4 regions of the Pseudovibrio sp. Ad46 genome follow, and region 4 is predicted to be linked to each of the others. Evidence: riboswitches for the same ligand, from Rfam matches in the RefSeq annotation. Region 4 holds a riboswitch; each other region holds the start of a gene.
The links. A riboswitch is a leader RNA that binds a small molecule or an ion and turns the genes downstream of it on or off. The one in region 4 is predicted to bind thiamine pyrophosphate.

Region 1: it holds a riboswitch for thiamine pyrophosphate, as region 4 does, so the genes downstream of both, thiB (thiamine ABC transporter substrate binding subunit) here and thiM (hydroxyethylthiazole kinase) in region 4, are expected to answer to the same signal.
Region 2: it holds a riboswitch for thiamine pyrophosphate, as region 4 does, so the genes downstream of both, PsAD46_RS25500 (ABC transporter permease) here and thiM (hydroxyethylthiazole kinase) in region 4, are expected to answer to the same signal.
Region 3: it holds a riboswitch for thiamine pyrophosphate, as region 4 does, so the genes downstream of both, PsAD46_RS23260 (hydroxyethylthiazole kinase) here and thiM (hydroxyethylthiazole kinase) in region 4, are expected to answer to the same signal.

The regions. Positions count from the first base shown of each region.
Region 1 is NZ_LMCG01000041.1:37,427-42,909, forward strand. Features, by position in the region: gene PsAD46_RS09380 (L-serine ammonia-lyase, iron-sulfur-dependent, subunit alpha) at 1-847, opposite strand, end outside; gene katG (catalase/peroxidase HPI) at 1,174-3,351, shown strand; TPP riboswitch at 3,468-3,574, shown strand; gene thiB (thiamine ABC transporter substrate binding subunit) at 3,608-4,588, shown strand; gene PsAD46_RS09395 (ABC transporter permease subunit) at 4,564-5,483, shown strand, end outside.
Region 2 is NZ_LMCG01000081.1:44,227-49,709, forward strand. Features, by position in the region: gene PsAD46_RS25490 (CHASE2 domain-containing protein) at 1-1,113, shown strand, start outside; gene PsAD46_RS25495 (ABC transporter substrate-binding protein) at 1,186-2,124, opposite strand; gene PsAD46_RS25500 (ABC transporter permease) at 2,151-2,909, opposite strand; TPP riboswitch at 3,036-3,143, opposite strand; gene PsAD46_RS25505 (hypothetical protein) at 3,273-5,039, opposite strand; gene PsAD46_RS25510 (adenylosuccinate synthase) at 5,077-5,483, opposite strand, start outside.
Region 3 is NZ_LMCG01000079.1:229,027-234,509, forward strand. Features, by position in the region: gene PsAD46_RS23245 (OmpP1/FadL family transporter) at 1-323, opposite strand, end outside; gene PsAD46_RS23250 (TRAP transporter substrate-binding protein) at 617-1,720, opposite strand; gene thiD (bifunctional hydroxymethylpyrimidine kinase/phosphomethylpyrimidine kinase) at 1,733-2,536, opposite strand; gene PsAD46_RS23260 (hydroxyethylthiazole kinase) at 2,536-3,291, opposite strand; TPP riboswitch at 3,333-3,441, opposite strand; gene PsAD46_RS23265 (Lrp/AsnC ligand binding domain-containing protein) at 3,652-3,888, shown strand; gene PsAD46_RS23270 (xanthine dehydrogenase family protein molybdopterin-binding subunit) at 3,959-5,483, opposite strand, start outside.
Region 4 is NZ_LMCG01000005.1:288,888-294,370, forward strand. Features, by position in the region: gene lpdA (dihydrolipoyl dehydrogenase) at 1-1,209, shown strand, start outside; gene PsAD46_RS02900 (hypothetical protein) at 1,266-1,697, opposite strand; gene thiE (thiamine phosphate synthase) at 1,777-2,418, opposite strand; gene thiM (hydroxyethylthiazole kinase) at 2,402-3,214, opposite strand; TPP riboswitch at 3,287-3,389, opposite strand; gene PsAD46_RS02915 (tyrosine recombinase XerC) at 3,449-4,408, opposite strand; gene PsAD46_RS02920 (phospholipase D-like domain-containing protein) at 4,490-5,483, opposite strand, start outside.

The DNA of each region.
Region 1 (5,483 bases), on a different contig from region 4:
CATCATACCGGTCTGCAAAGGCTTTTCGTGTTTGGGGTTCAGTCAAGCCTAACCGTTTGGCTTCCAGAGACAAAGCAAGATCTGCAAGACCGTGTCCTCTGCTGGTTTGTTGGACCAAAGCCTTTGGGCTGGCAAAAAGAGGGGCCTCGTCGTGGACAGAGAATTGGACAGGTGTGCAGGACCTGACCTTCCAGCTCTGTTCGATCATGTCTTTCAACTCTGGTTGTTGAGGTGATAGTGGCGAACTGGATTTGATCTCAATAAGTTGGTGGCTATTCTTTGAACTTGCACAGACACGAGCTTGTACCTTTGCATTTGAGGGAAGCTGCTGAAGAGATGAATTGTCTCCACTTTCCAGCAGAATTATAAAATCGCTCCCAGTCACATCAATTGCGAAAGAGTTAAAGCTATCGAGCTTGAACATCCCGCCGCCTATTGAAAGGCCTTTGAAGTGATCTTCCCGAAGTGCGCCTTCGCTGTCTTCAACCGTGACTGCAATTTCCACTCGGTTTGGATGATCGTTGGTGTCTAAATTTCTAATGTTGATCTCTAGCGTAAATGGCTTGCCGTTCATCAGATCAAATAGAGCTTGTCGATACTTAGGCGAGGTGACCTCTTCTCCCATCAAGCCTGCTGCAAAGCCTTCGTCACTGCCTTGGTTGGTATAGACTTGGGCAAACGAGCCCTCTGGATCGAACGCAATTTCAACATTCACAATTTTATCGCCATCACAAAGGGAAAGTTGGCGGACAGTCTTTCCTATGAAGTATGGCGCTGCAGAGTGAGAGCTCGAGGGTCCTCTCATCACCGGACCAATTATGGAATTGAGAAGACTGATAGTGCTCATGCAAATTTCTCCGCGAAAATCAATGTGATATTTTACACGAATTGCTACTGCATTGAAGGGCAGAACTGATGCTTTCCTCACCTCGCGAAAAGCATCTCCGTGTGTGATGAGGAGAGCTCAGAGGAGCAATCTAAGCACCTTCGTTTACCTTCAAATTTATACGATAAGAAAAACTTATCGATATGCGCAGAAGATGCAATTTCACTTAATGTGTTTGGCGACCTATATTCAGTCTAGAATTTGCTGGATGCATCGTTTCGTCTCACCGCTTAAGGTAAACGCTACGTCAAAACCAGCAAGAGCCAAATGAGATAGTGGAGACAGCAATGCACGGTAACGATGTCAAGACAGCCGGTGTTTGTCCGGTGGTACATGGCGCGAATACATCGATGGATAAGCCGGTTACCCGATGGTGGCCTGATGCTTTGAATCTCGACATCCTCCATCAACATGGTGCGCGTACCAACCCGATGGACCCAGGATTCAAATATCATGATGCTGTCAAATCACTCGACTTTGAAGCGGTGAAGGCAGACGTTCATGCGCTCATGACCGACAGTCAGGACTGGTGGCCAGCGGATTGGGGTCATTATGGTGGCCTGATGATCCGCCTTTCGTGGCACACAGCTGGCTCTTATCGTCTGGCAGATGGTCGCGGTGGCGGCGGTTCCGGCAACATTCGTTTCGCTCCGCTTAACTCCTGGCCTGATAACGCAAGCCTAGATAAAGCCCGCCGTTTGCTTTGGCCTATCAAGAAAAAGTACGGCAACGCTCTCTCCTGGGCTGATCTGATTATTCTAGCAGGTACTATTGCCTATGACTCCATGGGCTTGAAAACCTTTGGCTTCGGGTTTGGCCGTGAGGATATCTGGGGTCCGGAGATCGACACCTATTGGGGATCTGAGAAAGAATGGCTTGCGCGCAGTGAAGAGCGCTATGACGATCTGGATGACCCTTCAACGCTCGAAAACCCGCTTGCAGCAACCCATATGGGTTTGATCTACGTGAACCCGGAAGGCGTGAATGGCGTTCCCGGTCCGCAAAAAACAGCTGATCAGATCCGCGAAACCTTTGCTCGTATGGCAATGAATGACGAGGAAACTGCTGCGCTGACGTGCGGTGGTCACACCGTTGGTAAAACCCATGGACGCGGTGCCGTCGATAACATCGGTGTCGCACCGGAAGCCGCTGGTCTTGAAGAGCAGGGCTTTGGCTGGTCTAACCCCGGACAGGATGGCAAGGCAACGAATGCCTTCACCTCTGGCATCGAGGGGGCGTGGACCACACACCCAACCACGTTCGATATGGGCTTTTTCGATATGCTGTTCGGCCATGAATGGGAGCAGGTAAAATCTCCCGCTGGCGCGTGGCAATGGGAACCCGTCTCCATCAAGGAAGAAGACAAGCCTATCGATCCAACCGACCCGTCCGTTCGTCATAATCCAATCATGACTGATGCGGATATGGCAATGAAGGTTGATCCGATCTACAACGAATACTGTCAGAAGTTCATCGCAGATCCTGAATATTTCAGAGATACCTTTGCACGTGCGTGGTTCAAGTTGACCCACCGCGACATGGGACCGAAGGCAAACTATCTTGGCCCGGATGTACCGAAAGAAGAGCTCATCTGGCAGGATCCTGTTCCAGCAGGCAGCACCAACTATGATGTTGCTGCTGTGAAAGCAAAAATCTCAGCAAGTGGTTTGAGCAATGAAGATCTGATCAAAACCGCCTGGGACAGCGCACGTACCTATCGCGGTTCTGATATGCGCGGTGGTGCCAACGGTGCTCGCATCCGCCTTGCTCCCCAAAAGGATTGGGTTGGCAATGAGCCAGACCGGCTTGCCAAAGTTCTGGCTGTGCTTGAACCAATTGCAGCGCAGACAGGAGCCTCAGTCGCAGATGTGATCGTGCTGGCAGGCAACGTTGGTGTAGAAAATGCCATCAAGGCAGCTGGTTTCAACGTGGAAGTTCCATTTGCTTCTGGTCGCGGTGATGCAACAGATGCGATGACAGACGCGACATCCTTCTCTGTATTGGAGCCTATTTCTGATGGCTTCCGTAACTGGCAGAAGCAAGAGTACGCTGTTAGCCCGGAAGAGATGATGCTGGATCGTGCTCAGCTCCTCCGTCTCACTGGCTGGGAAATGACTGCACTTGTTGGTGGCCTGCGCGTTCTTGGTGCCAATTATGGCGGTTCAAAGCATGGTGTCTTCACGGACCGCGAAGGTCAGCTGACAACGGACTTCTTCGTCAACCTGACCGATATGGACAACAGCTGGCATCCACTCAAAGATGGCACCTATGAGATCCGCGACCGCAAATCTGGCAAGCCTAAGTGGACTGCAACCAGTGCTGACCTTGTGTTTGGCTCCAATTCAGTCCTGCGCGCTTATGCTGAAGTGTATGCTCAGGATGACAACCACGAAAAGTTCGTTCGCGACTTCGTGGCAACATGGACCAAGGTCATGAACGCCGACCGCTTCGACCTGACAGCCTAATAAATGCGACCAGTCCGGGCAGGGAACTGCCCGGGCTTCTTCTTGCAACTCCCTACAGGTGCCCTCTCCATCCCAGCTATATCCAGTTGCGCTTCTGTGTTTTTCCGGTTAAGAACCGCTTGACCTCGGGGTGCGCGTATTTGTCGTGCTGAGATGCTTTAGTGGCGAACCCGTTGAACCTGAACCGGCTAGAACCGGCGGAGGGAAGGGTACCGGTTTCACCCATCCTTGCCCTCTCGCCGCAATGGAGGATGACTTGAAACATCTGTTAATTGCTGCGGGATTACTCACTGCAACATCAGCGATGGCTGCTGAGAAGCCTCAACTGACAGTTTACACATACGACAGCTTCGTTTCTGACTGGGGCCCAGGCCCAAAAGTGGAAGAAGCGTTTGAGGCTGTATGTGACTGTGACCTAAAACTTGTTGGCGTCGAAGATGGCGCAGCACTGCTTTCCCGCATTCGTCTTGAAGGTAAAAACTCAGATGCCGATGTGGTGCTGGGTCTGGACACCAATCTGGTAGAGACCGCCAAGAAAACTGGCTTGTTTGCACCACACGCTGTTGAAGCCCAATATACACTGCCAGTGGAGTGGGCTGACGAAACCTTTGTGCCGTACGATTGGGGCTACTTTGCCTTCGTACACAAGGCTGGCGAAACCGTACCAACCAACTTCCGCGAGCTTGCGAAGAGTGATGCCAAGATCCTTATTCAGGATCCACGCTCCTCTACCCCCGGCCTCGGGCTGTTGCTTTGGGTGAAAGCGGCTTACGGAGACGAAGCTGCTGATGTTTGGGCGGATCTTTCCGATAACATCGTGACGGTTACAAAAGGCTGGTCTGAAGCCTACGGTCTTTTCCTTGATGGGGAAGCGGACATGGTGCTCAGTTACACCACGTCTCCGGCTTACCACCTGATTGCCGAGGAAGATAACAGCAAGACCACTGCCGCGTTTGAAGAAGGCCATTACATGCAGGTTGAAGTAGCGGCAAAGCTTGCCGGGACTGATCAGCCAGAGTTGGCAGACAAGTTCCTGAACTTCATGGTTTCAGATGCTTTCCAGACAATCATTCCAACAACCAACTGGATGTATCCAGCTGTGACCCCAAAAGGTGGCTTGCCTGCGGGCTTTGACACACTGCAGGTGCCTGAAAAAGCTTTGTTCTTTAAGCCTGAAGAAGCTGCTGCTGCAAGACGTGAGGCTCTGCCGGAATGGCTAGAAGCGCTCAGCCAGTAAGTTCGCTTCCCGGTGTTGCCGCGGCATTTCTTGTCGCGGCACTCATACTTGGCACGTTGGCCGCGGTTGCTCTGCGAACCGAAGCGGGTCACGGCTTTTCCTCTTCCGATTGGGCCGCTCTCAAGTTTACGCTTACGCAGGCTGTGCTTTCTGCCGTGATCAGTGTTGCACTGGCTGTGCCGGTTGCGCGCGCGCTGGCGCGACGGCGGTTTCCGGGCCGCAGTTTGCTTATTGCCCTGCTTGGTGCCCCCTTCATTCTACCAGTTATCGTTGCCATTCTTGGGTTGCTACAGGTGTTTGGCCGTGCGGGCTGGATATCTGATGTGCTTGTTTATTTTGGTGCTTCACCCATTCGCATCTATGGCCTCCACGGTGTTGTGCTGGCTCATGTTTTCTTCAACCTTCCGCTGGCAACCCGATTGATCTTGCAGGGGTGGCAAGAGGTTCCCTCAGAGCGCTTTCGCCTTGCAGCGCAACTTGGGTGTGATGGAAAAGCCCTGTTTCGGCTGATTGAACTCCCCATGCTTGCGCGCATCTTGCCCGGTGCATTGGCTGTGATCTTTGCAATCTGCCTGACAAGCTTTGCTGTTGCTCTGACACTTGGTGGTGGGCCACGGGCGACAACTATTGAGCTGGCGATCTACCAGGCTTTTACATACGATTTTGATCTTGGCCGTGCCGCGCTGCTTTCTGCATTGCAACTCACGCTTACCGCTGCTGCTGCCTTTGCGGCACTGAAGCTTTCACGCGGTGAAGGGTTTGGTGCAGGACTGGACAGAGCGATCCAGCGCTGGGATGGCGGTGCACCTGTTGCAGACATCCTCTGGATTTCACTTGCAACACTGTTTTTGCTTTTGCCGCTCAGTGCCGTTGTTCTGTCAGGGCTAAGTGGTCT
Region 2 (5,483 bases), on a different contig from region 4:
ATCCTGGCACTAATCGGATTTGGCATCGCCATTGCGATCATATCCGCCACGCAAGGTTTCTGGTTAAGTCTGTCACTTACAGGCGTCGCTGTCTTGGTCATCAACGGAGTTGCATTCCACCAATTCGCTCTGCAAAACACCGTCCTTGAGCCATTCTTCCCATCCTTCGTTGTCCTGCTGATATTCGCTTTCTCCTGCACAATCCGGCGTGTGACATTCAAGAGTCACAGAAACCAAACAACTGAACGATTTGCAGGAATTCTTTCTCCCAAACAAATGCAAAAAGTACTCGCGAAGTCAGAGCAACTCCCTCTTGAGGGTCAGCAACGTGAAATCACGAGCCTCTCGACACGTTTGAGGCACTTTCACCGGTATTATGAGGGTTTGTCTCCTCAGGATCTCGCAGGCTTCTCCAACGGCTTCCAAACAGCTCATCTCGATGAAGTGCATATCCACGATGGTACACTGAACACGCTGAGCACATCCGGCTTGAACGCTTACTGGAACGCGCCGCTCGATGATCCATTCCACGCTGCTCATGCCGGTCGAACAGCGATTGAAATGCAGAAGCAAATGAAGCGCTTCAATCTCAAGGACCGGTTCAACTTCAACCAGAAAAATATGAAGGACCACGCGGTCACAATCGATATCGGCATCTCAACCGGCCTGGCAACGCTTGGCGAAACAGGTACACGGCGTCATTTCAGGTACGCCCCGCTCGGTAAATGCGTTGATTTAGCAGAAGATTTAGCCCGTCATTGCAAAGATGCCGGTCATAGCGTTCTTATGTGCGAAACCACACGCGGTCAGATGCCTGAACTGGCAGCTTTGGAGACAATTCCAGTCAAAACCAGCCGTTACCAGATGCGTTCGTTTGCGTTGCTAGGTGATCCGTCGCTCGCCTTCTCAGAAAACTTCCTCAAGCTCAAGAACGTCCACTGCAACATGGTCTTCGCGCTGTTTGAGGAGAATGACAAGAAGAAAGCCCTGACACTGGTAGATGAATGCAAATCACTCTCTGAGGGCGAGTACAACACCATCTATGCTGCTTTTGAGAAATACATCCTTAGCGATCTGGCTCAACACGAAGCGGTCAAGGATGCAGCGCAATAACGGCATTTGGCCTGCAAATAAAAAGAGCCCCCGAAACTCGGAGGCTCAAATTTTAGTTTAGACCTATACCGGTTAGCGCAGTTCAACCGCGTAGGTTTCAACTGGAGGCGCTGTTTTAATGAGCCCCTGCTCAATCAGAAAATTTGCAAACCGTTCATAGCGACCATTGTCCAAAGCAGCTGGACGGCTGGCAAAACGCGGCAGAGTATCCGCCCAGGCACGCTTGTTCAGCTCATCATCCAGATTTGGATAGATCTCAAGGAAGCTCTTCCAGGAGTCCTGCGGATTATTAAGCAGATAAACGGTAGCTGCCTCAATCGCATTGATGAACTTCTTCAAACGCGGATCATCCAGCTTGTCTTTGTGAGCCACATAAATCAGCTCATCATAGACAGGCACACCGTTCTCTTCAGGATAAAACGCGCGACCTTTCGCACCTTCAATCTCCATCTGGTTCAGCTCGAAGTTACGATAACCACCAATCACCGCATCAACCTGCCCAGCCATCAAAGATGGTGAGAGCGAGAAGTTTACGTTGATCAGCTCCACATCATCAGAACTTAGACCTGCATTGGAAAGCATCTTCCCAAGCATGGCGTTCTCAAACCCGGATGTGGAATAACCAATACGCTTGCCTTTCAGGTCTGCAATCTCCTTGATCGGTCCGTTTTCCAAAACAATTAGCGTGTTCAGAGGTGTAGAGACCAGCGTCCCGATCCGCATCAACGGCATGCCCTCATCAATCTGAGGGTGCAACGTCTGCTGATAGGAAACCGCAATATCACCCTGCCCTGCTGCAACAAGCTTTGGTGGCATGGAAGGATCAGCAGGCTCAATCAGCTCAACATCAAGGCCCTCATTTTCAAAGAAACCCCGTGCCTTGGCAACCACGATTGGTGCATGGTCTGGATTCGCAAACCAATCCAGCAACACAGTCAGCTTGTCCGCTGCTTGCACTTGAAGCGTGCTCGCAAGCATTGCCGCACCAAACAGCATACCTAGTTTTTTCATAAGGTTACGTCCTCATACTCTGAGACCTAGATCTCTTTCTGCCAATAGATCATCCGAGAAGTGGCGAACTCAACAACTGCCCTCAGGCTCAACACCATCACCGCAAGCAAAATCAACGCCGCAAACATCGTCGCTGTTTGCATGCGTGCATTGGATTGCAACATGATGAAAGCTAGTCCCCCTTTTGCACCAACCCACTCTCCAACCACCGCCCCAATAGGAGCGAACACCGCTGCAATGCGCATACCAGAAGCCAGAGATGGCAAGGCGGCTGGAATGCGAATGTAGCGAAGTGTTTGCCAGCGGTTCAGACCGTGCAGCTTGCCAAGGTCGAGCAGTGATTGATCAGTCCTGCGCAAACCATCGAAGAAGGTCGAGGTCACAGAAAAGAAGATCACAATCACGGCCATCACAACCTTGGAGGCGAGCCCAAAGCCGAACCACAGCACCAGAAGCGGTGCAATTGCAAACACAGGAAGAGATTGGGTCGCTGCAATCGGAGGCAGCAGAAACAGGCGTATCCGAGGAGACACTGCCAGCAAAACAGCCAGCGAAGCTCCAGCGCTCACACCAAAGAGAAAACCGAGAACAGTCTCCCAAGCGGTAATGCCTGCATGATGCAGCAGAAAGACGCCCTGATTGAGAAAAGCGGAAAAAACCGCCGCCGGACCTGGCAAGAGAAACGGAGGAAACTCTCCAATCCGAACCACACTTTCCCAAATGGCGATAAAAAGCAAAATCCCGAAAAGACTTCGGAGAATTCGTTTCAAAGCTCGCTTCAGCATGCAGACTCCCAACAATGGTATTGGGCATCACAAACAGGCGGAAGAACGGAGCTACATTAGCTCTCTGGGATGTTTTCAGCACAGGAGCTCCCGTTACAGCAAAATGCAAACATGGAGATCCGGGAAGAATGGCTCAGGTCCCGTCCCTTCGCCGGCATTACCCGGATCAGGTTCAAAGGGTTTAGCTCATCGCAATCTCAGCTTTTCGAAAGAAAAGCACCCCTCGGAATAGCAAGGAACATGCGCGTTTCTGCTGAAGGATGCAAGCAGATTTTACTCTGATGGACGACTGCATAATGAAAAAGGCCTCAGCCCAAAGAGAGCCAAGGCCTTTGAAATCTAAGCTAAACAGCTGAAACTAGATTACTTCCAGCTCTTGATTGCCTGTGCGATAACTTTGTTGCCGGTTGTGCCTTTTTCAAAGGTCAACATTGCACGGCGACCGCTGTTGTACAGCAGTGGAACATCAATCCACTCACGCTCAGCAAGACGCTTCAGGTTCTTCGCTTTTTCATCATCACTGTCAGACAGCGCAATCCAGAAGAGAGTGTCAGAAACCTTCACGGCAGCACCATCAAGCGGGTCACCTGCTTCGGACTCTGTCTTCTTCAGGATCAGGCCAGGCACCTTCTCAACACCTTTGCCATCAAACCCTTCTGGGAAGATGAAGTTCAGCTCAAGCAGATGGCTGGCTGGCAAAGATTGATCGCTATTCGGCTTCAACGTCATCTCAACAGAGAAGTTACGAGATGGCAGCGTAGCAACAGCCTTGATGACAGAATCGCCATTAGCTTCATCCAATGACCAAACAACGTTCCCGCGTGATGCAGAACCTGCTGCACCCGGCGTCAAAGCCTCTTCGTAAAGTATGCTCTGTTGTGCAACAGGAGAAACCGCAGCTTCCGTTCCAATGGTTTCAGCTGGCGGAACAGAATTGGTCTCAACTGCAGTACTTTGCTGAGCAGGTTCCGTCACCGGCAAAACCTGCTCAGAAGATGTGTCTTCTGCCGGTGCTGCTGGAGTTTCAACCACACGCACGACTGGAGGCTCAGTTGTTGTCTCGGTTGGCGCAGCGCTGGATGAATTCCGGGTAATCCGGGTCGTCTGAACCCGTGTCGCATCCGGAGAAACCTTTGCCCCTTCATCAGATGGCAACAAGCGGTCAGTGTTCTTCTTCGGCGTGCGTTCCGGCTGAACCCGAAGCGGCTCATCTTCATTCGAAGGTGCGCTCTCTGGCGCAACAGTCTCACCGGTTTCAACTGGAAGAACCAAAGAGAGAATAACATCGCGCAGACTATAGACACCTGCGGTAACGCCCAAGATTATCAGTATGACCACAATGATGCCGACAATACCCGATGTGTTGGAAGGCTTCAGCCCTTCTTCCTGCTCAATCGCATCACCAACGCGCTGCGCAACGGCTGGCTTGCGGGAGGAAGCAGGTTTACGGCTCGTCTTTGGCTTAACCTTGGCAGGCTCATCGATCTCAGGACGCGACTTACCTTTTGTTTCCAGCTTAGTGCGACGTGCCTCACCCGGCACCCAGGAGCGCTCTTCTGCGCTCGTCTCAACAGCACCTTTGGTTGGCAGAGACGCAGCAGGTTCACCCGTCTCTTTGTCATCCATAGAGCCAAGGTCAGGCTCTTTGCGCTCGCTGGCAGATTCAGGCAGCTGATCACGCGCCATCTGATTGGCCTGATGAGCGGCGTTGCCGAGATCCTGCGCGGCACGAACCGCCTCTTTAAACACGTCTGCTTTAGCAGCAGGTGCTTTTGGCTCATCGCGCGCTGGAGTATCGGCCTTTGTACCTGCCTTAGGCGTATCGCCAGCAGGTGAAGATGCAGCAGAGATTTCTGGAGCTGCAGGTTTTGGAGCACTTGGAGCTGGGGTGGTTTTAGACCGCCCCAACCCGAGAGACTCACGAGCAGCTTCCGCTTCGACCTTACGAATGGCCTCTTCAAGCTTCAGCTGCTCCTCAGTGATCTGGGAGGGAGACAGAGGTGGGTCGTAACTTTTAAGTTGCTTTACAATTGCATTCCGCGCGCGTTGATAAACTGCCCGCCGTGCAGAACCTGTGTTCTCTTGTAAACCAGCTACCGCTTTTTTTAGAACGGAATTGTAGTCCGCCATTTAACTGCCCATTGCCCCCAGAGCTTCATTTCAAGACTTAATCCTGGAATGGATTCTGAACCAGGATTGTGTCATCACGTTCAGGGCTTGTTGATAACAGAGCAACCGGAGCACCAATCAGCTCTTCAACATGCCGAACGTATTTCACAGCTTGTGCTGGCAATTCTGCCCAAGTCCGTGCGCCTTTGGTCGTTTCCTTCCAACCAGGCAGGGTCTCATAAATAGGAACAACCCGCGCCTGAGCACCTTGAGATGCCGGAAGGTAATCGATTCGCTCACCATCTAGCTCATAACCAACACAAATCTTAATTTCATCCAGTCCGTCCAAAACGTCAAGCTTTGTCAATGCAATCCCATTGATTCCGCTGGTGCAAACGGTTTGACGGACAATCACTGCATCAAACCAGCCACACCGACGACGACGACCAGTGTTCGTTCCAAACT
Region 3 (5,483 bases), on a different contig from region 4:
TCCACGCCAATGTCACCTGAGGAATATGGCACGCCGGTTACAGGAATGCTCAGCGCATCAATCGTCGCCGTATCCAGATCAATCGTTGCACGTGGGAACACAAATGTCTGCGAAGTTTCCACCTGCACCCCATCATGACCAGTCATGGTCGCCGGGTTCCAGTACATGCTGGAGAGGCTTTTAGAGACAGTTGCATTTCCCGCAAAGGAGAGCCCCTGATACCACGCAGATTGCTCACGAACAGCAAAAGCACCGGCAAATGCATCAGACGCAATCAGCAAGGAAGAAAGGCTAGCGATCGTAATGGGTAAATATCTGGACATGCACGGTACTTTCTGTTCTCAAGAAAACATTCAAGCAGTGCCATGATCAACCTACGAGTTACTTATTGATTCGGCTCTCTTCCTCATGATTGAAAATATTAAAGAGTAATTGCACTGGCATATTTAAAGGTATGAGGCGTCGACTTCATAAAACAACAATGCCCAGCTCACTTACAATCACTTGGGTATTCGCATTTCAGGCAGGTACACTAAAACATTTTCTGTGACAAAACGTCCGCATAACAAAAGGCCCTCCAAATGGAGGGCCCTTCAAACGCGATTTGATCTGCCAGTTAACTTCTTGCAGAGATGTTTTTGCCCAGTGAAAGAGCGCTCCACCCCGCCAGAAGCTCCTGCGCTTCTATGTAACTCTCATAAATCTTACGAGCTGTTTTGTCTTTCTGGGTATAGATATCCAGCACCTCAACACTGGTTTTCTTCAATGCTGCAAGAACCTCTTCCGGGAATTCGCGAATCTCTACCCCATGCTCTTCCTGCAGCACCTTAAGGCTCGCTGCATTCTGCGCATTGGCCTCAGAAAGCGCCAAGTCAGCTTCCACACGGCAAGCCTCTTCAACCACCGCCTGAAGCTCAGCTGGCAAACCTTCCAAAGCAACCGCATTCACAATTGCCTCACCGGTGCCGTTTGGCTTATTAAAGCCCGGACCGTAGTAGTATTTGACCAGTTTATGGAAGCCCAGCGCACTGTCTGTCCATGGACCGAGAAACTCTACACCATCCACCACACGCGTTTGCAGACTGGTGAAAATCTCGGAAGCTGGAATGTTGACCGGAGTAACACCAAGCTTGCGCATGATTTCACCACCAAGACCTACCATGCGCAGTTTGCGCCCTTTCAGGTCATCCAGCGTCTCAACAGGCTCACGATACCAGCCCGCCATGGTTGGGCCAGCATTACCAGCCATAAACGGCTTCACACCAAATGGCGCATAAAGCTCATCCCAAAGTTCCTGTCCACCCATCTGGTCCACCCAGGCAGTGTGCTCCTGAGGCAGCAGACCGAAAGGAACAGTCGTAAAAAACACCGAACCCGGCATCTTGCCAGCCCAGTACAAAGCAACTGAATGACCCATCTGTGCAGTGCCGCTTGAAACAGCGTCAAACACCTCAAAAGCAGGAACCAGCTCACCTGCAGCAAACAGGCGCACACGCATCCGACCATTACTCATAATGTTGATGCGATCACAAATGCGTTGCGCAGACATGCCAGGGCCCGGCAGGTTCTTGGGCCAGCTGGTCACCATGCGCCATTCGATCACCGGATCAGCATCCTGAGCCAGTGCAGGTGCAGCAAGTGCAGCGCTACCGGCAACCGCCCCAGCAGTTAGCCCCAGCGCCTGACGGCGGGTCAGATTGTTTTCTTTGTTCTTGGTCATTATCTCCGCCTTTTATTCAGACCAGAATTCATGGAAATGGTGCACAGGCCCATGTCCCTCGCCTACGTCAAGCGTATCCGCAGCTTTAATCGCCTGACTAATATATTCTTTCGCTTCACCAATGGCATCTTGCAGCTCCAACCCCTTGGCCAGTTCCGCTGCAATCGCAGAGGACAAGGTACAGCCAGTCCCATGTGTATTCTGCGTTTTATGTCTTGGCGCCGTATACCACCTCTCCACATCACGGGAGAGGAAGAGATCATCACAGGTATCATCAGATCCGTGTCCGCCTTTCAGCAGAACCCCGTTAGCACCCATGTCCAGCAGCAGTAACGCTTGTCTGTGCATGTCTTCACGGGTTTCGGCTACCGGCTGGTCCAGCAAAAAGGCCGCTTCCTGCATGTTCGGCGTAATCAACGCCGCCATGGGAAACAGCTTCTGCTTCAGGACCGAAACGGCGGAGTTTTGCAACAAAACATCACCAGAAGTTGCAACCATCACCGGATCAAGGATGACGCGCTTAACATTATATTCCGCCAGCTTTGTGGCAATAACAGCGATAATCTCTGGCTGTGAAAGCATGCCGATTTTCACGGCATCCACCTTCAGGTCAGAAAAAACAGCATCCATCTGCTCTGCCACAAATGCTGGCGGCACATCATGAATACCTGTCACACCTTTGGTATTTTGGGCCGTCAGTGCAGTGATGACACTGGCCCCATAGACCCCACGAGCCGAAAAGGCCTTCAGGTCTGCTTGAATTCCGGCACCACCACCGGAATCCGACCCTGCAATTGTGACTGCAATCGCACTCATTAGGCCAATACCCCACCTTTATTATTCATTGTTTCGAGCTTGAGACGCTCGTTGAACTGGTCAGCCTTCAAGCCATAAAGGGTATCGATGAAAGCTGGAGTGAAGCTTCCCGGTCCGTTCGCCTGCTCTGCGGCAATCTCGCCGCATACACCATAGACAGCAAGTGCAGCAAGCACGGCAAGTTCCTTATCTGGCTCGGTAGCGGCGAAACCAGCCAGCACACCGCCCAGCGCACAGCCAATGCCAGTCACCTTGTCCATATAAGCATGCCCATTGCCCACGGTATAGGTCGTCTCCCGGCCAAACACAGCGTCTTCAATACCGGTGCGCACAATCAGTGTGTTCTCGGTGACAGCTCCACTCAGCCCAGCGCTCTCAGTCATGTTTGCTTTGAGGATCGAAACATTCTCTTTCAAAATATCTTTCGCAAACTCCATGCGAATGTCTGAGCGATCTACTTTAACCGGGTCCAGCACCACGGGCATAGATTTTTTGGCAGCCCCTTCAAGCCCAAGCCGAATACCATGCCGCCGCTTTCCATCCAGCGTACCAAGATTGAGGAGCAACCCGTCAACACTCTCGATGAATGCAGGAATTTCATCATGGGCTGCTGTCATAGACGGCACAATGTTACAAGCCAACATGATGTTCGCGGTAAGGCTCTGCGCAACAGAGTTCGTCAGGCAATGAACCCGAACACCACGCTCACGCACGCTCTCAAAGACTTCCCAGAGATTTTCATTTGTGTAGGACATTTGTTTTCGCTCCCCTATAGATTACGGCGGGAACGATTACCTTGGTACTCATCCCAATTCCCTCCGCCGGCACAATCCGGATCAGGTTCTAGGAGTTGGCTTTGCGCCTCTCAGCCCGTCAGTCACTTCCGAGCACCCCCATTGGTTAGAATTTTTTGCTAGCAAACAAGAGAGCGAACTGCAAGCGGAAACGAGAGGCAGCGACAAAAGGCAACTGGGGGTAGATTTCGCTTAAAAAACGCAAAAGCTTGCAAAAAAACGCAGCTTCAACGCAAAATGCTCACAAAACAACGCAAACTCAAATTTGAGCGCATCCCTGAAAGACAAATCAGCCTTTCGGGACAGAAGGATAGCAGATTTATGATTCCGTTCTTTGTACAGATCAAATGCCAGCTCGGAAAAACCTATCAGGTTGCCAACGCCATCGCAGACGCGGAAGTCGCCTCCGAGATCTACTCCACCTCCGGGGATTTCGACCTGCTGGCCAAATTCTACATCGATGATAACGAAGACATCGGACACTTCGTTGCAAACAAGGTTCAGGTCTTCGAAGGCATCCAGGATACCAGAACCATCATCACCTTCAAAGCGTTCTGATACCTACGAAAACAGGCGGGACACCAGCCCGCCTGCACAATCTCTTTTCAAGCTTTACGATCTTGATAGCTTAATTCTGAGCGTCCTGAATAGCACTCCAGACAGCAACCGGCGTCGCGGGCATATCTATATGCTCGACACCTGCATTCTTGCGCAACGCATACTGCACAGCATTCATCACCGCCGGCGCCGCTCCAATAGAACCAGCCTCACCAGCCCCTTTGATGCCCATCGCATTTGTCGTGGAAGGAACATTGCTCGTCGAGAAGTCGAAATTTGGCAAATCATCAGCACGTGCAACATGATAGTCCATGAAGGATGCTGACAGCAGCTGCCCGGTTTCATCATAAACCGTGTTCTCACACAGCGCCTGCGAAATCGCCTGGCCCGCACCACCATGCACCTGACCAGCCAAAAGCATCGGATTCACCGTCACGCCAAAATCATCCACGATCACATAACTGACCACGTCCGTCTTGCCCGTTTCCGGATCAATCTCCACCTCACACACATGCGTGCCATTGGGATAAGTACATTCATCCTGCATGACTTTTTCCGCTGCACTCAAGGTCTCCGGTTGCGAACCAGCCACATCAACAAGGCTGACTTGTTGGTCGGTACCAACCACGCGCACCTGCCCGTCTTCCAACGTCAGATCCCCAACACCAACCTCAAGCTTCTCACTGGCGATCTCTTTGATCTTCTTCACCAGCGTTTCAGAAGCCGCTTTCACAGATGGCATTCCAATCGGAATGGACCGCGATCCACCGGTACCACCACCAGTCGCAACACGGTCCGTATCTCCCTGCACCATCTCAACCTGATCAAGCTGCAAACCAAGATGTTCTGCAATAACTTGGCCATAAGCGGTGGCGTGACCCTGACCGTTGCTCTGCGTTCCAATCAGCAAAGTAACGCTGCCGTTCGTGTTCAGCTCAAGCTTAGCTTCCTCACCACCGGCAAAGGCACACGCCTCCACATAAGTCGATAGCCCAACACCACGGTATAGCCCTTTCGCACGGCTCTCCGCTTCACGCTCTGCAAACGTTGAATAATGGATCTCATCGAGCGCCTTGGTAAGATGAGTTCCAAAGGAACCCGTATCATACATGCGGCCAAGCGCTGTCGTATAAGGCAGAGCTGCATCGGGGATAAAACTTTGACGACGAAACTTCGCCGGATCCATACCCATCTCATGCGCAGCTTTGTCTGCCAGTCGTTCCATCAGATAAAGCGCTTCCGGACGCCCTGCCCCTCGGAACGCATCCACCGGCACTGTATTGGTATAAACGCCTGTCGCTTCCACCCACGTTGCGGGGATATCGTAAAGACCGGGGGTCATGGTGATACCGATCTGCGGAATGCCTGGGCCAAATTCGTGCAGATAAGCGCCCATGTTTGCAAGCACATGCACTTTGAGGCCGATCATCTTACCGTTTTCATCAAGCGCAAGCTCAGCCGTGGATACATTATCCCGGCCATGCGCATCAGACATGAAGTGCTCAGTACGCTCCTGAAGCCATTTCACGGGATGACCAAGACGTTTCGCGGCAATCAGGCAAAGTGGGTATTCAAGATAGGTGAACATCTTGGTT
Region 4 (5,483 bases):
TTTGAAGCCCTTGGCATCAAAACTTCCAAGCCAAAAGTGGACTGGAAGGCAATGCTGGCGCACAAAGATAAAGTGATCGACGGCAATGTGACCGGTATCGATTACCTCTTCAAAAAGAACAAGATCGACGTTCACTTTGGTACTGGCCGCGTGCTGGGTGCTGGTCGCGTAGAAGTAAAAGCTGAAGACGGCTCAACTTCCATCGTGGAAACCAAGAACATTGTTATCGCAACAGGTTCTGACGTAATGCCTCTGCCAGGTATCGAGATCGATGAGAAAACCGTCGTCTCTTCAACTGGCGCCCTGTCTCTGGATAAAGTGCCTAACCGTATGACCGTTGTCGGCGCTGGCGTTATTGGTCTTGAGCTTGGTTCTGTCTACGCCCGTCTTGGTGCTGAAGTGACCGTTGTTGAGTTCATGGACAAGATACTTGGCCCAATGGATGCTGACGTTTCCAAGCAGTTCCTGCGCATGCTGAAAAAGCAAGGCCTCAAGTTCAAGCTGTCCTCCAAGGTAACTGCGGTTCAGAAAAAAGGCCGTGCTCTGGAAGTGACCGTTGAGCCAGCAGCTGGTGAAGCCGCCGCCGCAACTCTGGATGCAGACGTGGTTCTCGTCGCAATCGGTCGCCGTCCATATACGGAAGGTCTTGGTCTGGCAGAAGCAGGTGTTGAGCTGGACGAGCGTGGCCGCGTGAAGACAGACAACCACTACAAAACCAACGTTGACGGTATCTTTGCTATCGGTGATGTGATTGCAGGCCCAATGCTTGCGCACAAAGCGGAAGACGAAGGCGTTGCAGTTGCAGAAATGCTCTCAGGTCAGGCAGGTCACGTAAACTATGACGTCATTCCTGGCGTTGTTTACACCTCTCCTGAAGTGGCCAGCGTTGGTAAAACTGAAGAAGAACTGAAAGCTGCGGGCATCAAATTCAAGTCCGGCAAGTTCCCGTTTTCCGCAAACGGTCGTGCAAAAGCAATGCTGCACACCGACGGATTCGTGAAAGTGCTGGCTGACGCTGAAACAGATCGTGTGCTCGGTGTTCATATCGTTGGCTTCGGTGCCGGCGAAATGATCCACGAAGCATGTGTTCTGATGGAATTTGGCGGTTCCTCTGAGGATCTGGGTCGCACTTGCCATGCGCACCCAACCATGTCCGAAGCAGTGAAAGAAGCCGCTATGGCAACATTCGCCAAGCCAATTCATATGTAATCTGGAATTTCTGGATTTAGAAAAAGCCGCTTCAGGAAACTGAGGTGGCTTTTTTGCTACTGGCGGACCAGAATGTAACTGCGGGTCTTGTTCGGAATTGTCGGATCATGGTTTTCGGTGCGGACATATGCCTGAATACGCTCTCCCATTGGCCGCAGCTCAATATGCTGTGCTTTGAAGAAACCACCAAACCGGAACGTTAGAACGCCAGAAAAACTAAGCTGACCTGCAGCCCAACCCCATTTGCAATCGCGAGGGGAGCAGCTGGTGAAGGCACGAGCACGCACAACCAGCTGTCCGTCAAGGCATTGGCCTTCAACTTCAATCTGAGAGAGCTCTTTCAAACGTGCTTTGGGATTTTCCCAATCCCCCAGCTCCGCCATTTCTGATTTGCGGACTTCACAGGCTGTTTGAGCTTGAGCAGCAGAAACAAGAAAGGCAAACGTGCAGAAAAACATGCACAAAAATGGTGTTTGTCTAAGTTTCATGACTAAAAGCTCCCCGCCTAGTCCTCTCATATATCAATGTAGATGGGCTCTGCGAGGAGTAAATGCGTGTTTTATCCTATCACCCTAGGTCTTTTACGCTTTTGACGATATCCTGAAGCTTGCGTGTAGCTGCGGATGGACTGGATGCCCCACAGATTGCTGAAATAACTGCAATCCCATCAGCTCCAGCTTTGATCACCTGATCAGCATTCGCAAGCGAAATTCCGCCAATTCCGACCACAGGCAACTGAGATTGAACCGTTAAACCGGCAAAGCTCTGCATACCCATATCAGCCGCATCATCCTTACTGTTCGTCGGGAAGCATGCGCCTATACCAAGGTAATCACAGGCTGAAATGTCCGCAGCATCCAGCTCATCCTGAGTGCTGACCGAAAGACCCAGCAGCTTATCTGAGCCGATCAACTCCCGGGCTTTCGTGGCAACCATATCATCCTGCCCAACATGAACACCGTCCGCATCAACGGCTAAGGCAACATCTACACGATCATTGATGATTAGCGGCACATTCAGCGGTTTCACCGCTTGCATCAACCGCCCTGCCAACTCAATTTGCTCGCGTGTGCTGCCGGTCTTGTCTCTAAGCTGGATCAAAGTTGCGCCGTTTTGTGCAGCTGCAACTGCAATGTCGACGGGATCCTGACCAGGGCAGTCTTGCGGCCCCAGCACCAGATAAACGGAAAGATCAAGCAACGGTTTCATGCATTTCAACCCGTGCTGTTGTGTTGAGGATATCGCTGTTCAGCTGATAGAGGCCGTTAATGATATCCAGCTGCAAGCTTGCTGGTCCTGCTGAATTTTTTGCAGCAATCTCACCAACAACCCCGAGAAAGACCATTGCATCAACAGCAGCATCAAACGGGTCATCGCAAACAGCCAGTGTTGCGCCAGTCAAAGCTGTTGCCGTGCAACCAAGGCCGGTCACATAAGGCATCATCTTATCCCCGTTGGCGACTTCAGCAGTGCGCACACCATCAGTGATGAAATCAACCGGACCAGAGACCACAACAACAGCGCCCGTCTGCTTCGCCAGTTCTTTCGCTCCTGCCAGTGCAGCCTGAGAGCTATCCGTGCTATCAACGCCTTTTCCACCAGCACCCTGACCAGCAAGTGCCATGATTTCAGAGGCATTGCCACGAATGACGCTCGGCTTATTCTCCAGCAATTCACCAGCAAGCTTGGTGCGGAAGGTCAGCGCTCCAACAGCCACCGGGTCCAGCACCCAAGGGCGACCAGCTTTGTGGGCAGCAGCAGTTGCCAGCTTCATCGCCTCTGCCTGAGCAGGGGTAACCGTGCCAACGTTGACCACTAATGCACCTGTAACACTTGCAAGTTCAGGGGCTTCTTCTGGGCCATCCACCATGGCAGGGGAGGCGCCAATGGCCAGCAGGGCGTTGGCTGTGGTGTTCGCCACCACGATGTTCGTCATGTTATGGACGAGCGGACTGTTGTCACGAATTGCAGAAAGAGTTGCGCAAGCGCTTTCGACACGACCCATTTTTATCCTCGGTCTTGTTGTGCGAAAGAGAGCTGGTATCAGGGACTTGGCAAACTGCCAGACAATCTATCCCCCAACACGGCGTGAGTGCTCCCTTCGCTGGAATTATCCAGAGCAGGTTCTTCGAGTATGATCTCAGCCACAACACAAGTGTCGGGCACCCCGTTTCACATCGACGAACCTAGGGGATCTGCTAAGGGAGATCAAGGTGATGTGAGGGAGGGGGACAACCTATCAACGACGCGGGTGTGCCTTGTCATAAGCGTCCAACAGCTGTGCACTGTTCACTTCCGTATAAATCTGTGTGGTAGAAAGGCTTGCGTGCCCCAGTAGCTCCTGAATGCTCCTCAAATCCCCGCCTTCAGAGAGCAAATGAGTTGCAAACGAATGGCGTAAAGCGTGAGGAGTTGCGGTGTCTGGTAGACCAAGAGCACTGCGGATCTTTTGCATGGCCAGCTGGATCATGCGCGCATTCAGCGGGCCACCACGAACGCCGCGAAACAGCGGTGAGCTGCCCGACAGATCATAAGGGCACTGCTTTTTGTAGGCTTCAATAGCTTCAATTACCACTGGCAGAACCGGAACAAGCCGTTCTTTGTTGCCTTTACCGCGAATCTTCAGCGACTTATCCCCCTCCTTCGGCGCGGAGGCCGATGTCAGAGACAGCGCTTCAGAAATACGGAGACCGCAACCATAGAGCAGTGTGAACACCGCTGCGTTGCGGGCTTCAACCCAGGGAGTGTCCTCAAAAGCGAGATCGCTGCTGACAATTGCTTTGGCTTCCTCAACGGGGATAGGCTTAGGCAGGCTGCGGGGAAGTCTCGGCGTACGGACCGCCGCAGCTCCAGCCGCATTCACCTCACCGCGCTCCTCCAGAAACGAGAGGAAAGAGCGGATGCCAGCAAGGCCACGGGCCAGTGTTCGCGTTTGTGCGCCATCCCTTCGGCGGGTTGCCAGAAATGCTCGAAAGTCCTTTGGTTTCAAAGACTCCAGATGCCGCAGGGCAACCGGTTCGCCTTCATAACTGGTCATGAAGCGCAGGAACTGACGGGTGTCGCGCTCATACGCTTCCAGTGTCCGTTCAGCCAGTCGCCGTTCAGAGCCCAGATGATCAATCCAGTCTTCAATCGCTGCGGTAACATCTGGTTTGCAGATGATGAGTAAGTCTTCGCCGCTATCAAGGGAATTTGCCATTCGCAAACTGTAAGCGCCAAATCTGGCTGAATGGTTACCAAAAGATAAACATACACGCCTTTACGAAATGCTTGAGCAAATTTAGTTGATGACGATTGGCTGCCCGTGATCACTGATGATCCGGTCAATTTCCTGCCGAGCGGCCATCGCAAACCGTTTCTGGTTCTCGGTTGGCACCACAGAATCCCCCAAAACGACGATGTTCTCGTCATTAAACCGGTTCGCCGGGCCTGTGTAATTGAAGCTGCCGACAATCATAATGCTATCATCAATTACCATAAGCTTATGATGAAGCTTACCAATTCGGCTTGAACCGCGAACGAAATGCAAATCAGCACCAGCTTCCGCTAAAGGCTGAGTGGCTGCCCAGTCCTGTCCGCCTTGCCGGGCATCAAGCGCACCACGCACCTTTCGCCCTGCCTCCATCAGCAGCAACATGGCATCATCAATGCCGGAGCTTTTGGAGAAGGTGAAGATAGCAAAATCCACTCGTTCCTTAGCTTTTGTCATCTGTTTGGTGACTTCCATCTCTGGTGCGTGGTCTGGTGCAAAGCAAACTTTCACGCGGATGTCGTCAACAATCACTTCTTTCGGTGTGTTCTCGGCCTCGTTCTCATCAACGCTGTATCGGCCAAATCGCCCCCGTTTAATCTCCCTGAATTCCCGTTCAAAGATATCGGCAACTTTCTCATTCTTGATGATGAGAAGATGGTTCAGGTTGCGGTGTGTGCCGGTCTCGGTGAAGTTTGTGGAGCCGGTCAGAACAGAATTGCCATCGCGAATGATAAATTTCTGATGGAATATCCGTGGGTTAAAGTCAGTCCGAACCCATACCTTAGAGCGCAGCAACGCCGCATGAAGCTGGCGGTTCACCTCGTTCTCAACACGAGGGTCGCTTGAGTGCGGGTCGTCTGCTGGCTCATCTACGCTCAGGTAATCCGCCTCGGATACCACTCGCACCCGCACCCCGCGTCGCTTTGCGTTGATAAGTGCGTTGGTTATGCGTTTATTGTCTATTTCTTGAATTGCTATGTCGAGCGAGTGCTCTGCAGCATCAATAAACCCGATAATCTCG